Regions from separate parts of the Streptomyces panacea genome, predicted to be linked through region 1. Evidence: riboswitches for the same ligand, from Rfam matches in the RefSeq annotation. Region 1 holds a riboswitch; each other region holds the start of a gene.
The links. Region 1 has a riboswitch for cyclic di-AMP ahead of P3L51_RS01700 (LysM peptidoglycan-binding domain-containing M23 family metallopeptidase). Riboswitches for the same ligand answer to the same signal wherever they lie in the genome.
Positions count from the first base shown of each region.

Region 2: linked by a shared signal. The riboswitch ahead of P3L51_RS27275 (LysM peptidoglycan-binding domain-containing protein) and the one ahead of P3L51_RS01700 (LysM peptidoglycan-binding domain-containing M23 family metallopeptidase) in region 1 are both predicted to bind cyclic di-AMP.
Region 3: linked by a shared signal. The riboswitch ahead of P3L51_RS25715 (C40 family peptidase) and the one ahead of P3L51_RS01700 (LysM peptidoglycan-binding domain-containing M23 family metallopeptidase) in region 1 are both predicted to bind cyclic di-AMP.
Region 4: linked by a shared signal. The riboswitch ahead of P3L51_RS21490 (M23 family metallopeptidase) and the one ahead of P3L51_RS01700 (LysM peptidoglycan-binding domain-containing M23 family metallopeptidase) in region 1 are both predicted to bind cyclic di-AMP.

Region 1 covers NZ_JARJHW010000003.1:55,414-58,819, forward strand. Annotated here, with positions in the region: gene P3L51_RS01695 (SGNH/GDSL hydrolase family protein) at 1-656, opposite strand, end outside; gene P3L51_RS01700 (LysM peptidoglycan-binding domain-containing M23 family metallopeptidase) at 806-1,744, opposite strand; cyclic di-AMP (ydaO/yuaA leader) riboswitch at 1,747-1,913, opposite strand; gene P3L51_RS01705 (tyrosine-protein phosphatase) at 2,321-3,124, shown strand; gene P3L51_RS01710 (DUF6126 family protein) at 3,153-3,332, opposite strand.
Region 2 covers NZ_JARJHW010000149.1:73-3,478, forward strand. Annotated here, with positions in the region: partial or broken gene P3L51_RS27270 (alpha/beta fold hydrolase) at 1-741, shown strand, start outside; gene P3L51_RS27275 (LysM peptidoglycan-binding domain-containing protein) at 863-1,609, opposite strand; cyclic di-AMP (ydaO/yuaA leader) riboswitch at 1,614-1,780, opposite strand; gene P3L51_RS27280 (right-handed parallel beta-helix repeat-containing protein) at 2,478-3,406, opposite strand, start outside.
Region 3 covers NZ_JARJHW010000131.1:10,987-14,392, reverse strand. Annotated here, with positions in the region: gene P3L51_RS25725 (8-amino-7-oxononanoate synthase) at 1-755, shown strand, start outside; gene P3L51_RS25720 (ATP-binding protein) at 1,065-1,511, shown strand; gene P3L51_RS25715 (C40 family peptidase) at 1,534-2,004, opposite strand; cyclic di-AMP (ydaO/yuaA leader) riboswitch at 2,008-2,174, opposite strand; gene P3L51_RS25710 (hypothetical protein) at 2,564-2,872, opposite strand; gene P3L51_RS25705 (ATP-dependent Clp protease proteolytic subunit) at 2,880-3,406, opposite strand, start outside.
Region 4 covers NZ_JARJHW010000092.1:17,047-20,452, reverse strand. Annotated here, with positions in the region: gene P3L51_RS21495 (PP2C family protein-serine/threonine phosphatase) at 274-1,362, shown strand; cyclic di-AMP (ydaO/yuaA leader) riboswitch at 1,668-1,822, shown strand; gene P3L51_RS21490 (M23 family metallopeptidase) at 1,834-2,898, shown strand; gene P3L51_RS21485 (PrsW family intramembrane metalloprotease) at 2,922-3,406, opposite strand, start outside.

The DNA of each region.
Region 1 (3,406 bases):
TCGGGGTCGGCGGGGACGTCGAGGCCGAGGACCTGGGCCGCGCGCAGGGCCACGCGGGTGTGGCCCTCCGGTGACAGGTGCAGCCGGTCGCCGCCCCAAGCGCGTCTGTCCTGGACCGACTTGAGCGACCACAGGTCCAGGACCGGGCAGTCGTAGCGGTCCGCGATGGAGCGGACGTGCGCGGTGAACGTGGCTATCTTGCCACGCAGATGGCGCAGCACGGGCACGCCTCGGGTGTCGAACCCGGTGGGGACCATGACGGTGCCGACGGCGCCGGTGAGGTCGGCGAGTGCCCGCTCGAAGCGTTCCGCGACATCGTCGGGGTCGCTGCCGGGCCGGATGATGTCGTTGCCGCCGGCGCAGAACGTCACCAGGTCCGGGGCGAGTTCCTTGGCGCGCGGGATCTGCTCGGCCACGATCTGGTCGAGCAGCCGTCCACGTACGGCGAGATTGGCGTACCGGAACGAACCGTGGTCGGGGTCGGCGACGGCCGCCCCGTCCGGTGTGCGATCGGCGAGCAGTACGGCGAGCCGGTCCGCCCAGCCGACATAGATTCCGCCCGGCCCGGGATCGCCGACGCCCTCGGTGAAGCTGTCACCGATGGCGGCGTACGACCCGAAGGTGCTTCTGAATTTCGCTCTCGAATCGTCAGCCACAGCTGAACATCATTCACTTGCGTATGTGACCTACGCGACCGTAAGGAGGTGTTGACGCCGGTGAGAAACGCCACCGGTCAAAATTCGTTCAAGCCGGAATACGGGAATGGTCGTCGGCCGGCGCACCGGGCGCCGGCCGACGACCATTCTCAGAGAGAAACGCCGTGCTCGCGCAGGTACGCCAGCGGGTCGACGTCGGAGCCGTAGCTCGGGCCGGTGCGGATCTCGAAGTGCAGGTGCGGCCCGGTGGAATTGCCGGTGGAACCGGAGAGGCCGATCTGGTCACCGCCGCCGACACTCTGGCCCGCCGAGACGGCGAGCGAGGAGAGGTGGGCGTACTGCGAGTACTGGCCGTCGTCGTGCTTGATGACGACCTCGTTGCCGTACGACCCGGCCCAGCCTGCCGAGACGACGGTGCCGGGGCCGACCGCCTTGACGGTGGTGCCCGACGAGGCCGCGAAGTCCACGCCGGTGTGGTAGCCGCTGGACCAGCTGCCGCCGGCCGCGCGGTAGGCGGTGGTGGTGACCGCGCCGTCGACGGGGGCGGTGTAGCCGGAGGCGTCGCTCTGCGCCGCGGGCTGGTTCGCCGTGGTGTCGGCCTTGGGGGCGGGCTCGGCCGGGGCGGGCTTCGCGGGCGCCGCCTTCTTCGGTGCGGCCTTCTTCGGCGCGGCCTCGGCCTTGCCCTCGGAGGACGCCTTGGCCTTGGCTCCGATGGTGAGCTTCAGACCCGGGTGGATGAGCGACGGGTTGTCACCGACGGCCTCGCGGTTGTCCTCGTACAGCTTCTCCCAGCCGCCGCTGACCTTCTGCGACTCGGCGATCTTGGCGAGGTAGTCGCCCGCCGTGACCGAGTACGTCTTCACGGTCTGGGCGGTCGCGGCCTGCCGCGCCGTCTGCGGAGCGGCGGCGGGAGCGGAGGCGACGGAAGCGGTGTGCGCGACCGACGGGGCGGCGGTCTGCTCGGCGGCATGGGCGCCCGTGGCACCGATGAGCGGAATTGCGATGGCGGCGCCACCCGTTCCGGCGGCGACGAATCCGCGCGTGATCGGGTTGGTCCTCGGACGACGGTGCTTACCCTTTGCGGGCATGGCGATTTCCTCTCCGGCGCCTACGAGGTGAGCTGTCGGGTTCGAGCTGGAGATGCCCGGCCGCGCCGTGACGCGACTTCACCCCAAGCCGTCCGGATGTCCGGGCCGGCGTACTACCTGGGTCCCCCGCTCCTGCCACACGTTGATGAGTGCTGGGTGGATGCGGATTCCGAACGGCGGCAGGATTCGGCGATCCGCTCGGATTGCGGTGACCGTAAGCCGGGTGGGCCGACCCGTACAAGCCGTTGTATTCCTTCAACAATCCGGCCTCGAATATCGGCCGCCGCGCGCGGTCACCCTGCGTGGATTACGGATCTTCGAATTCCGTGCGCCGTCCCAATTCCCCTTCCTCGGCGCGGCCACACACCGTCACGGATATGATCCTGCTCACCAGCCGAGGCCGATCACCGCCCATCTCCGCCGCGACCGGGGCACGTTATGCGTAATCACTCAATACGGACAGAAGCCCTCTTCTTGAAGCGATTTCAGCGGGAACCGATGTCGTAAAGTCGGAGCGCGACAGCGTCGGCGACGAGCGCCGGCCGCAGACGCGGAGGAGCTCACGTGACGCACGAGGTGCCGCAGCAGGTCCCGCCGGCCGAGCCCGACCTGGCCGGTGTCCGCAACTTCCGCGACGTGGGCGGTCTGCCGACCGCCGACGGGCGGCGCGTACGGCACGGACGGCTCTTCCGCAGCGGCCACCTCGCGCACGCCACCGCCGAGGACACGGTGTTCCTGACGTCGCTGGGGCTGCACACGGTCTTCGACTTCCGCAACGCGGCCGACCAGAAGCTCGACGGCCTGGACGTCGAGCTGCCGGGCGTACGGAACGTGAACATCCCGCTGACCGACCCGGCCGACGGGACCGAGTTCTGGAAGATGGTCCGTGACGGCGATCTCGACCAGCTGCGGTCGATCCTGGCCGACGGCAAGGGCGTGGCCCGGATGTCCGCTTCGTACCGTTCGATCATTCTGGACCGCACCGCCGAACACCGGCACGTGCTGCACGCCCTGGCCGAGGAGAGCCTGCCCGCGCTGATGCACTGCGCGGCGGGCAAGGACAGGGCCGGTCTCTCCATCGCGGTGTCGCTGCTCGCCGTGGGCGTGGAGCGGGAGGCGATCGAGGCCGACTATCTGAAGTCGAACGATCCCCACCGCAGATACCGGGTACGGCGCAGCGACCCGTCGCCCGGCGGGACTTCGCCGGAGGTGCTGGAGCTGCTCGCGCCGCTGTTCGACGCGCGCGCCGTGTATCTCGAAACGGCGTTCACGACGATGGAGGAGACGTGGGGCAGCGTGGACCGCTATCTCACGGACGGCCTGGGGCTGACGGACGAGACGCGCGAGCGACTGCGGACGCGTCTCGTCGACGAGGGCTGAGGGCTGCTTTTCGGGGGGGGCGCCGGGCCTACTTGGCGCCCGCCTCGAAGAGCAGCCAGAGGAAGCCGGCCACGGCGTGGCCGGCGACGAGGTAGACGAAGAGCCGGATGGCGAGGCCGCGCGGGAAGTTGCTCTCCTCGTCCATGACGGACTTGGCGGGCGCCTCGGGCAACGGCTCCCGGAGCTGCTCCGGGGTGTTCTCTGGCACGGTGACGGCCTCTCTGGTCTGGTCCGGCCCGGCCGGTCTGATCCGGCCCGGCCGGTCCGGTCGAAGGTGACGAC
Region 2 (3,406 bases), on a different contig from region 1:
ACGGGCGCACCGCTGGAGCCGCTGCTCACCGCGGCGGCGGCGCGCGGTATCCGGCTGGTGACGTACGGCCGCCCCAGTTACGGAGGTTCCAGCCCGCTGCCGGGCCGGAACGTGGCCGCGGCGGCGGACGACGTGGCCCGGATCGCCGACGCTCTCGGCGTGGGGTCGTTCGCGGTGATGGGGGCGTCCGGTGGTGGGCCGCACGCGCTGGCGTGCGCCGCGCTGCTGCCGGACCGGGTGACGGGTGTGGCCTGCCTGGCGGGCATCGCGCCGTACACGCGGGACTTCGACTGGTACGAGGGGATGACCTCGCCCGGGGGCCTGCGGGCCGCCGCCGACGGGCGCGAGGCGCGCGAACTGTACGCGGCGACGGACGAGTTCGACCCGTCGAGCTTCACCTCCGCCGACTTCGCGGCGCTGGCGGGCACGTGGACGTCGCTGGGGGCCGACGCGGGGAAGGCGGGTCAGGCCGGGGCGGACGGGCTGATCGACGACGATGTCGCCTTCGCCACCGCGTGGGGCTTCGACCTTGCGGAGGTGGCCGCGCCCGTACTGCTCGTGCAGGGCAGCCTCGACCGGGTCGTACCACCCGCGCACGCCGAGTGGATGCTCGCCGCTCTCCCCCGCGCGGAGCTGTGGGTGCGGCCCGAGGACGGGCATGTCTCGGTGCTCGACGTGTGCCCGTCGGCGATGGACTGGCTGGTGGCGCGGGGCGAGATCCTTACCCAGGGGCTGTCCTGAGCTCCGCGGTTCCGGTCCGGGGCGCCTCACGCCGCTCGCCGGCCGGGCCGCGTGTGCGGCCCGGCCGGCGAGGGAGGGACAGACGCGGCCCGAGAGTCGCGCGAGGTGGTGATACCGCCTCTTAGTAGGGGCCGTTGACGTTGTCGATCGAGCCGTAGCGGTCGGCCGCGTAGTTGCACGCCGCGGTGATGTTGGCGACCGGGTCGTAGCTGTCGGTCGACGTGCCGGGCACGTGGTACGCCTCGAACGTCGGGTCGATGACCTGGAGCAGGCCCTTCGACGGTATGCCGGCCGCGGCGTTGGAGTCCCAGTTGTTGATGGCCTGGGGGTTGCCCGCGGACTCGCGCATGATGTTGCGGTGGATGCCGTCGTACGAGCCGGGGATGCCGTTCTGCGCCATGACGTCCAGCGCCTCCCGGATCCAGCCGTCGAGGTCGTTGGTGTAGGACTTCGCGGCGGCCTGGACGGCTTCGGCGGGCTTGGCCGAGGCTTCCTTGGCCGAGGCGGTCGGGGCGGCGGCTGCCTTGGGCTTTCCGGCGAGCTTCAGCTTCAGGCCGGGGCGGATGAGCGACGGGTTGTCGCCGACGGTGTCGCGGTTGGTCTTGTACAGCGCCTTCCAGCCACCGCTCACGGAACGGGCGTCCGCGATCTTGGCCAGCGACTCGCCCTTCACGACGGTGTGGGTCACCTTCTGGGCGGCGGTGACGGCCGACGGGGCCGCCGCGACGTGCTGCGGGGCGGGCGCGGCGCCGGCCGTGGTGGCGGTCACCAGGGGCAGGGCGAGTGCGGCGCCGCCCGTGCCGACGGCGATGAGCCGGTGGGCGAGCGGGATGGTGCGGGAACGGCGGTGCTTACCCTGTGCGGGCATGACGAGGTCCTCTCCGTCGCCTGCGAGGTGAGCTGTCGGGTTCGGGCGGGAGATGCCCGGCCGCGCTGTGGGCGCGGCTTCACCCCGAGCCGGTCCGGTGTTCCGGATCGGCGACTTACCTGGGTCCCCCGCTCCTGCCGTACGTGAATGGTTGGATGCGGTTTCCGGACGGCGGCAGGATTCGGCGTTCCGTCCGGAATGACGAGAACGTAAGCGAGAACGTCCGGGCGAAACAAGTCCTGAATTCACGGCACCATGCCATTCACGGGTCCGGTGGAGATCAATCCGAATTCCTGCCCGGCGATTCAGGTCTCAACTTTCTTTTCCAGTGCGGGAAGTGGCCAGTCGGGCGGAACGCGTGACCCGCCGCCCCTGTGACACACATCACGGGCATTCAACGCAACCACGCATACACAACACCATCCAGAAAGGGACAAGTTAGGCGCGAAATACCCATAACGACCCACCCCGCAAAGCGGACAAATGATTACTTTATGTGGATCGCGGCGAAGTGGAGGCGAGGTGCCCACCCCTGGGCGAATTCACTGTCGACAGCCCGCCAACACCCTTTGTCCACGCGCGCATTCGACCCGGCCCCCCGTCACGTGAATGCGGCGCCGCCCTCCGGCGAAGGTTTCCGCGGAGGGTTCGGGGGCGGAGGGTTCGGGAGGGGACCGGGCGCCGCTGTGCCCGATACCCGCGAAGCGGTTCCCTCGGGCACGTGACGTCATGGAGTGACTACGCCGACGACTCGGCGCCTTCCACCGCTCCCCTCGCGGAGCGGTACGGAAGGCGCCGAGCGGGCTCGCGACCTAGGGATATGTACCTAAAAGCCCATATTTGTGAACCAGGGGTCGGGGGCCGGGGCCTAGTTGACGGCCTGCTTGGTGCCGGGGCCGCCGGTGATCACGAAGCTCGATCCCGGCTCGACGAGGACGTCACCCTCGGCCGAGCCGGTGATGGTCACGTTGGTCAGCGCCGCGCTGCCGCGGGCGCCGCCCATCGCCAGGACGCCGGAGCCGTTGTTGGACTTGTGAATCGTCACGTTGCCGATCTCCACGTCCGGTACGTTGCCGCCGCCGTTCTTGAACTGAATGCCGTCATAGGTGGAGTCCGAGATCTCGGTGTCCCTGATCTTGACTCCGGTGATGTCCCGGCTCGCCGGGAAGATCGTGATCGCGCCGAACTCCTGGTCCTCGTTCCAGAAGGCGCCGCCGGTGCGGTGGAGCGCGTTTCCGGTGAGCAGGGTCTCGCCGGAGAAAGGCAGGGGGTCGTGGTCGGTCGCCAGCATGATGCCGGGATAGTTGGCGGTGTCGGCGATCAGGTTGTTCTGCACCTTGTTGCCGTAACCGCCGTATATCGCGACGCCGTTCGCCCGCCAGGGCAGCTGAATGGTGTTGTTGGTGAACGAGTTGTCGTGCGCGATGTCCACCGCCGGGTCCTTGACGTACCGGTTGGCCCAGATGGCGAGCGAATCGTCACCCGTGGTGCGGAAGGACGAATTGTCGACCTGCGAATCGCGCGTGCCATTGGTGAAGTTGATGCCGTCGGCGTATGTGTTGCGAATCCGCATTCCGCTGAATTGGAGGCCGTCGGCGGGGCCCCAGAGCGCCTGGATGTTGTCGTAGTCGCGGCCGACCCAGGCACCTACGTTGGCGTGCTCGATCCAGACGTTGGAGATCTTGGTGTTCTTGCCGAAGCGGCCATTGAGGCCCACTCCGCCCTCAGCGCCCCCGCCGCCGCGGATCCGGCCGGAGCCGAAGATCGCGATGTCGGAGATCTGGGTGTTGTCGTCGA
Region 3 (3,406 bases), on a different contig from region 1:
GCGCCGAGACCGTGGTCGTACCCCACGCGGACCCGGAGGCCGTGGACAAGGCGCTCGGAGCGCACGGGGGTGTGCGGGCCCTGGCCGTCAGCGACTCGGTGTTCTCGGTGGACGGCGACGCGGCGCCGCTCGCGCGGCTGGGCGAGGTGTGCCGTACGCGGGGCGCCGCCCTGCTCGTGGACGACGCGCACGGTCTCGGGGTGCTCGGCGACGGCGGCCGGGGCGCCGTACACGCGGCGGGTCTGGCCGGCGACCCGGGTACGGTCGCCACGGTCACGCTCTCCAAGTCGCTGGGCAGCCAGGGCGGCGCGGTCCTCGGGCCGGCCCGGGTCATCGACCAACTCGTCAACACGGCACGGTCGTTCATCTTCGACACCGGCCTCGCCCCGGCCGCCGCCGGTGCCGCGCTCGCGAGCCTGCGGCTGCTGCGCGGGGACCCGTCGCTGGCGGTACGGGCACGGGCGGTGGCGCTCGCGCTGCACCGCGGGCTGACCGGGGCGGGGCTGACCGCCGTACGCCCGGACGCGGCTGTCGTCTCCGTCCGGGCGCCGTCCCCGGGGGCGGCCGTGCGGTGGGCCGCCGACTGCCGGGCGGCGGGTCTGGTGGTGGGCTGCTTCCGGCCGCCGTCGGTGCCGGACGGGATCTCCCGGATCAGGCTCACGGCCCGCGCGGACCTGACCGGCGTTCAGGTCGAGGCGGCGCTGGCGACGATCGTCGCGACCGCGCCCGCCGGGGCCGTGACACCGGCCGCCTGAGCACGCGCGGACCTCCCCGCGGACGGGGCCGCGAACAGGGCCGCCGACTTCCCCGCGGACGGCCCGCGGACTTCCCCGCGCGCGCCGTCGCCTGTCGGTCGCCGGGGCCGGAAACTTGAGTCCGCTCAAATACGGTCTCGCGTAGCAGGGTTCACCGCTTAGAGCGACAGAGGGGGCCATATCCCGGCGGATCGCCCGTGCGTCGGGTGTCGTTGGTGGCAGTGTGGCGCGAAGCGCAATCCGGGGACGTACTCGCGGGCATCAGCCATAGGTCGGTCTGCGTCCCGGTGGGAAAGGGACAGCGTCGCCATGGCAGACCATCAGGAAGCATCCGTCACCCTGCCGAGCGATCCGGCCTCGGTACCGGAGGCACGCAGATACGTCGCCCGTGTTCTCGCCGAATGGGGCCTGCCGGGTGACGCGGACACCGCCGAAACGGTTCGCCTGATCATCTCGGAGCTCGCGACCAACGCCGTACAGCACACGTTCGGCAGGTCGCCGACCTTCACGGTCGACCTCACCCTGGAGCGCGACGAGCGACTGCGCCTCGGAGTCACCGACAGCCACCCGCGGTGGCCGCAGCGGCTCCCGGCCGCCGTCCAGCAGGACAACGGCCGCGGCATGGTCATCATCCGGGCGCTGACCGCCGAGTACGGCGGCGGACTGTCCGTCACACCCACCGCGGACGGCGGCAAGACGGTCTGGATCACCCTGCCCTGGACGGCCCGGACCCAGGACGACCAGGCCCGGGGCTGAGCGGCCCGGGGCCGACGGGGCGTCAGCCGACCCGGCCGTACCAGACGCTCCGTGACCAGATGCGCTGGAGCCGCACCACCTGGCCGCTCTTCGGCGAATGCCACATCTTGCCGCCGCCGGCGTAGATCCCGACGTGGTAGACGCTGTTCCCGGAGTGGAAGAACACCAGGTCGCCCTGTTCGCGGCTGGAGGCCGCGATGTGCCGCGTCCGGTTGTACTGCTCCTGAGCGGTACGCGGGAGCGCCTTGCCGGCCTTCTTGTACGAGAAGAGCGTCAGACCCGAACAGTCGAACCGGTGTGGACCCGACGCCCCGTACATGTACGGCGCGCCCTTCTTGGAGGCGGCCACATCCAGCGCCCTGGTGGCGACGGGCTGGGCGTGGGCCTCCGACACGGCGCCGGGCGCCAGCATCGTGCCGCCCACGGCGGCGAGGAGGGCCGATGCGGTACCGGCCCGGGAGAGCAGCGACGGGACATGCGTCTGCGCGGACATGCGGAACCCTTCGTCAGCCGCCTGTGAAGGATGACCTGTCGGGTTCGGACTGGCGAAGACGCCCGGCCGCGTGAGCGGCTTCACCCCGAGGAGCGGTCCATGGTCGGACCGCCCCGAACTGCTCGGGTCCTCCACTCCTGCCGATCCACTCGTGTCGACCAGTCATCCGGAGCGGCGGCAGGACTCGGCGTCCACCCGGACCGCCCCGCCGAGGTGGCGGGGGCTTGTCGTCACACGGATCTTGACGCGGCCTCAGCGCGATTCCGCGTTGAAACGACCTTGTGTGACTCTCATCACGTATGACCCATTGGGGTTGGTATGGCCGATTCGGTGAACGGCTCATCCGACCGCTCACGCGCTGTACCTGCGACGCAGCGAGACGTTACGGCCGGACGGCCGATCGCCCGTCGCAAGTTGCCGGCCCGGCCGCTTCGGGCGGGTCGATACGCCGAACGGGCAGCCAAATGCCCTACGGGCGCGTCGGAACGGGCGTGTCCGCGCGGGACGGCGGGTCGCCGGTCCGTATCGCGTCGCGCCGCCGTGTCGGTGTCATGTCACCTCAAGTCGCCGGTCCGGGCGGCATGGTGACGCGTCCGGCCCTGCGCTCCCCGTCGAGCATCCGGAGCGTACGGTCCAGGGTCGGTGTGTGCAGCTCCGTCTCGCCCCGCGCGTGCATCAGCGTCAGCGCGTCGCGCAGTTCGGCCGCTCGGGCCACCAGGGCCTGTGCGGCCCGCAGTGCGCCGTACGTGTCGTCGGCGCGCGACGGGTTGATCCGGCCCACCAGGTCGACGACCCGGAGGTAGCTGTCGACGAAGTCGCCCTCGGCGCGGGTCAGCGCGGGCAGCGGCGGCAGTTCCGGTGGCAGCATCGGGCGCTCACCCGGGGGAGTTGAAGCCGAGGGATGCCCTGCGGTCCCGCGCGACCTGGTCCACCAGGCCGTACTCCATGGCGCCCGTCGCGTCGAAGATGGTGTCCCGGTCGATGTCGGAGTCGACCCGCTCGGCGCTCTGACCGGTGTGCCGCACCAGCATCCGTGCCATCAGGGCCCGCAGCCGCAGCAACTCCTCGGCGTGGATGGCGAGATCGGACGGCTGGCCGCGCACGGGCTCCTCGATTCCCGGCTGCTGGAGGACGACGCGCGCGCCGGGCAGTGCCATCCGCTTGCCCGGCGCCCCCGAGGCCAGCAGGACGGCGGCGGTCGACACCGCCTGGCCGAGACAGGTGGTCGTCACGTCGCAGCCGACGACCTGCATCGTGTCGTAGATGGCGGACATGGCGCTCAGCGAGCCGCCGGGGGAGTTGATGTAGAGCGCGATGTCCTGGTCGGGCGCCGCGTATTCGAGATGCAGCAGCTGCGCGATCACGTCGTTCGCCGAGGTCTCGTCCAGGGCGGTGCCGAGGA
Region 4 (3,406 bases), on a different contig from region 1:
CGCGGCCTCGGCGACAACGCCCGGCGCGGGATCCGGCGCGGCGTCCGCCGCGGCTTCCGGCGCGCCGACCCCGACTCCCGCTCCGGCTGGACGGGCGCCAACCCGGCCGACTCCCACGCCCCGAGTTCGATCCCGCCGAGCTTCGACCCGGACGACCCCACCTGGGAGGGCTTTCCCTCCGCCGACCGGCACCCCCCGGGTTTCGGTCCCGGCGATCCCCGTCCCGCCAGACGGGGGCGCGGCCGGCACGCCGCCCGGTCGGCGCATCCGGTCGTGGCGATCCTGCCCTTCCTGATCCTCGTGGCGGGGATCATCATGGATCAGGCGACCCCGACCGCGATCACCGCTTCCCCGCTCTTCGCGGCGGCGCCGCTGGTCGCGGCCCCGTTCTTCTCGTTCGCGCGCACGCTCGTCATCGGCCTCCTGTCCCTGGCCGCCGTGCTCGGACTGCACTTCTTCAACGACACGGTCGACGAGGTCGCGACGATCACCGAATCGCTGACCGTCTTCACCGTCTCCGTCCTCGCGCTGGCCATCAACGGTGTCGTACGCCGGAGCGGTGAGCGCCTGGCGTCGGCGCGCGTCATCGCCGAGGCCGCCCAGCGGGCCGTCCTGCCGACGCCCGCCTCCCGGATCGGCGGGCTGCACATCGCCGCGCGCTACGAGGCCGCGGAGGAGGGGGCGTTCATCGGCGGCGACCTGTTCGCCGTCCAGGACACGGAGTACGGGGTACGGCTGGTTGTCGGCGACGTACGCGGCAAGGGCATGGCCGCCGTCGAGACCGTGGCCGTCGTCATCGGCGCCTTCCGCGAGGCCGCCGAGCAGGAGCGGTCGCTCGAAGGGGTCGCGCAGCGGCTGGAGCGGGCGCTGGCGCGCGAGGGCACGCGGCGCGACGGGATCGATCTGTTCGAGGGTTTCACCACCGCCGTACTCGCCGAGATCCCGCACGCCGAGGGCATGGTGCGCGTGGTCAACCGGGGGCACCCGGAGCCGCTGCTGCTCGCGGACGACGGCGGACTGACCGTGCTGGCCCCCGCCGATCCGGCGCTGCCGCTCGGGATGGGCGAGCTGGGTTCCTGGCCGGACCGCGCGGACGAGATCCCGTACCGGGCCGGGGCGACGCTGCTCCTCTACACGGACGGGCTCACCGAGGCGCGCAACACGGCGGGCGTCTTCTACAACCCGCGCGAACGGCTCGCGGGACGGATCTTCCCCGGCCCCGACGAGATGCTCGACGCGATCGTCGGGGACGTACGGCTGCACACCGGCGGCGGCAGTACGGACGACATGGCGCTGCTGGCCGTCAGCAGGCCCACCGAGCGGCAGCCGGAGCGGCGCCGGACGATGCCCGTCGTGCCGTGACGGCGTCGCTTCCCGTATCTCCTCCGTCTCTTCGCGATCCCTTCGCCGTGTGTCGTCATCTCGCCCGGCACGCTGCGTAGTTGGGGCGCACCACTCCGCATAATATTTGACGCACCGTCAGTTCGAGTGTGTGATCGCACACGGTCGGAGGGGCGATCGACTCGCCCGATTCCACCCGCTTGTGTCCCGGTTGGTCCGGGCCGGGCCCGCTAACGATCACCCGGAACAGCTTGGAATAAGCCCCGGTCGTCTATTAACGTTCGATAACGCAGCGCGGTTGTCCCAGCCGTCGAAAGAGACGGCACCGTGCGCACGCGCCGAATTCCGCAAGGAAACCGGGGAACCACCAATTGGGGTGAATCGGGCGTCTCTTGCTGCCTCGTGCGGCCAAGAACGCTCGTAGGAGACCTTCCTGCTCCGAACCCGTCAGCTAACCCGGTAGGCGAGAAGGAAGGAAAGGAGAGCGCCCCAGTGGCGTCCAACAGGCCTGCCCCCGAAGCCTCAGCCCCGGTCCATTTCGGTCCCGGGAGCCGGTTCGCCGGTACCGATCGCGCCGACGACGAGGCGACCAGGGACTGGGAGGAGTGGAATCCCACCGCGGACTCCATCCGTCCCGTACGCGGCAAGCACCGTGTCGCCAAGCAGCGCAACGCTCTCGCCCGCAGCTCCACGGTCCTCGGAGTGGGCGTCATCGCGGCGGTCGGCGCGGGAGGCATCGCCTCCGCGCAGGACAAGCCCGCGGTCTCGATATCACTTCCCGACGCGCTCTCGGACAGTTTCCCCGACGCCAAGTCTCTTCCCGGTGTCGGGTCTTTCATGTCCGACGGCGACAAGAAGAGCGACGAGACCCCCTCCCCGCTCACCACCGCGGGCCTCACCGCCGCGGACGCCCAGCAGGGCACCACCGACTCCGGCGAGGCGCTGCGCGCCCGCATCCTCCAGCAGGCGGAGCAGCAGCAGGCCGAGGCCGACGCCGCCCAGAAGGCGAGCGCCGAGACGGCCGCCGCCGAGACGGCCGCGGCCGAGGCGAAGAAGCAGCAGACCGAGGCCGAGGCGAAGGCCGCCGAGGAGAAGCGCAAGGCGAGGGAAGCGGCCGAGCGCAAGGCCGAGAAGGAGCGCCTGGAGAAGCTGGCCGCCAGCTTCTCGCTCCCCACCTCCTCGTACACGCTCACCTCCACCTACGGCCAGACCGGCTCCATGTGGTCCTCCGGCCAGCACACCGGCCTGGACTTCGCCGCCCCCACGGGCACGCCCGCCAAGGCCGTCCACAGCGCGACCGTCAAGTCGGCCGGCTGGTCGGGGTCGTACGGCTACCGCGTGGTGCTGGAGCTCGGCGACGGTACGGAGATCTGGTACGCCCACCTGTCCTCGATGACCGTCAGCGCCGGCCAGAAGGTCAACACCGGCGAGACGGTCGGACGCGTGGGAGCCACCGGCAACGTCACCGGCCCGCACCTGCACCTTGAGGTGCACACCGCGGGCGGCAGCGGGATCGACCCGCTGAGCTGGCTCCGCAGCAAGGGACTCACGCCCTAAGTGCCCTAAGCGCCCTGGGTGTTCTAGTTCCGATACGGGTTGTAGCCGCCGTAGTCGATGTACGGCGGCGGAGTCCACACCCGCCCCGTCGCCCGCGCCGCGTAAGCCAGCGCGGGCGACGCCATTTCCCGGCGCTGCCACATGTGGTGCAGCAGTTCCTGCTCGCGCTCGGCGAAGTCCCGGCCCGCGTCGCCGCGCCCCGCCCGGTGGCGCAGGAACGCGAGGGCGGTCGCGAACGCCTGGTACTCGCCGACCGTACGGGCCGCCGACGGCCCGTACGTACGGCCCGCCACATCGCGCGCCATCGAGCGCGCCCGCATCGAGGACAGCGCCAGCGGCTCGGTCTCGGCGAGCCAGCCGGCTGCCGCGTACGCCGGCAACTCGGCCGACACCGTGCGCAGTTCACGCTGCCGGCTCCAGATCGCCAGCCAGGTGAGCAGGGCGAAGGCGGGGACCATGAAGGCCGCGTACACCGCGTAGAAGCCGTACGGGCCGAACAGTGACGTGG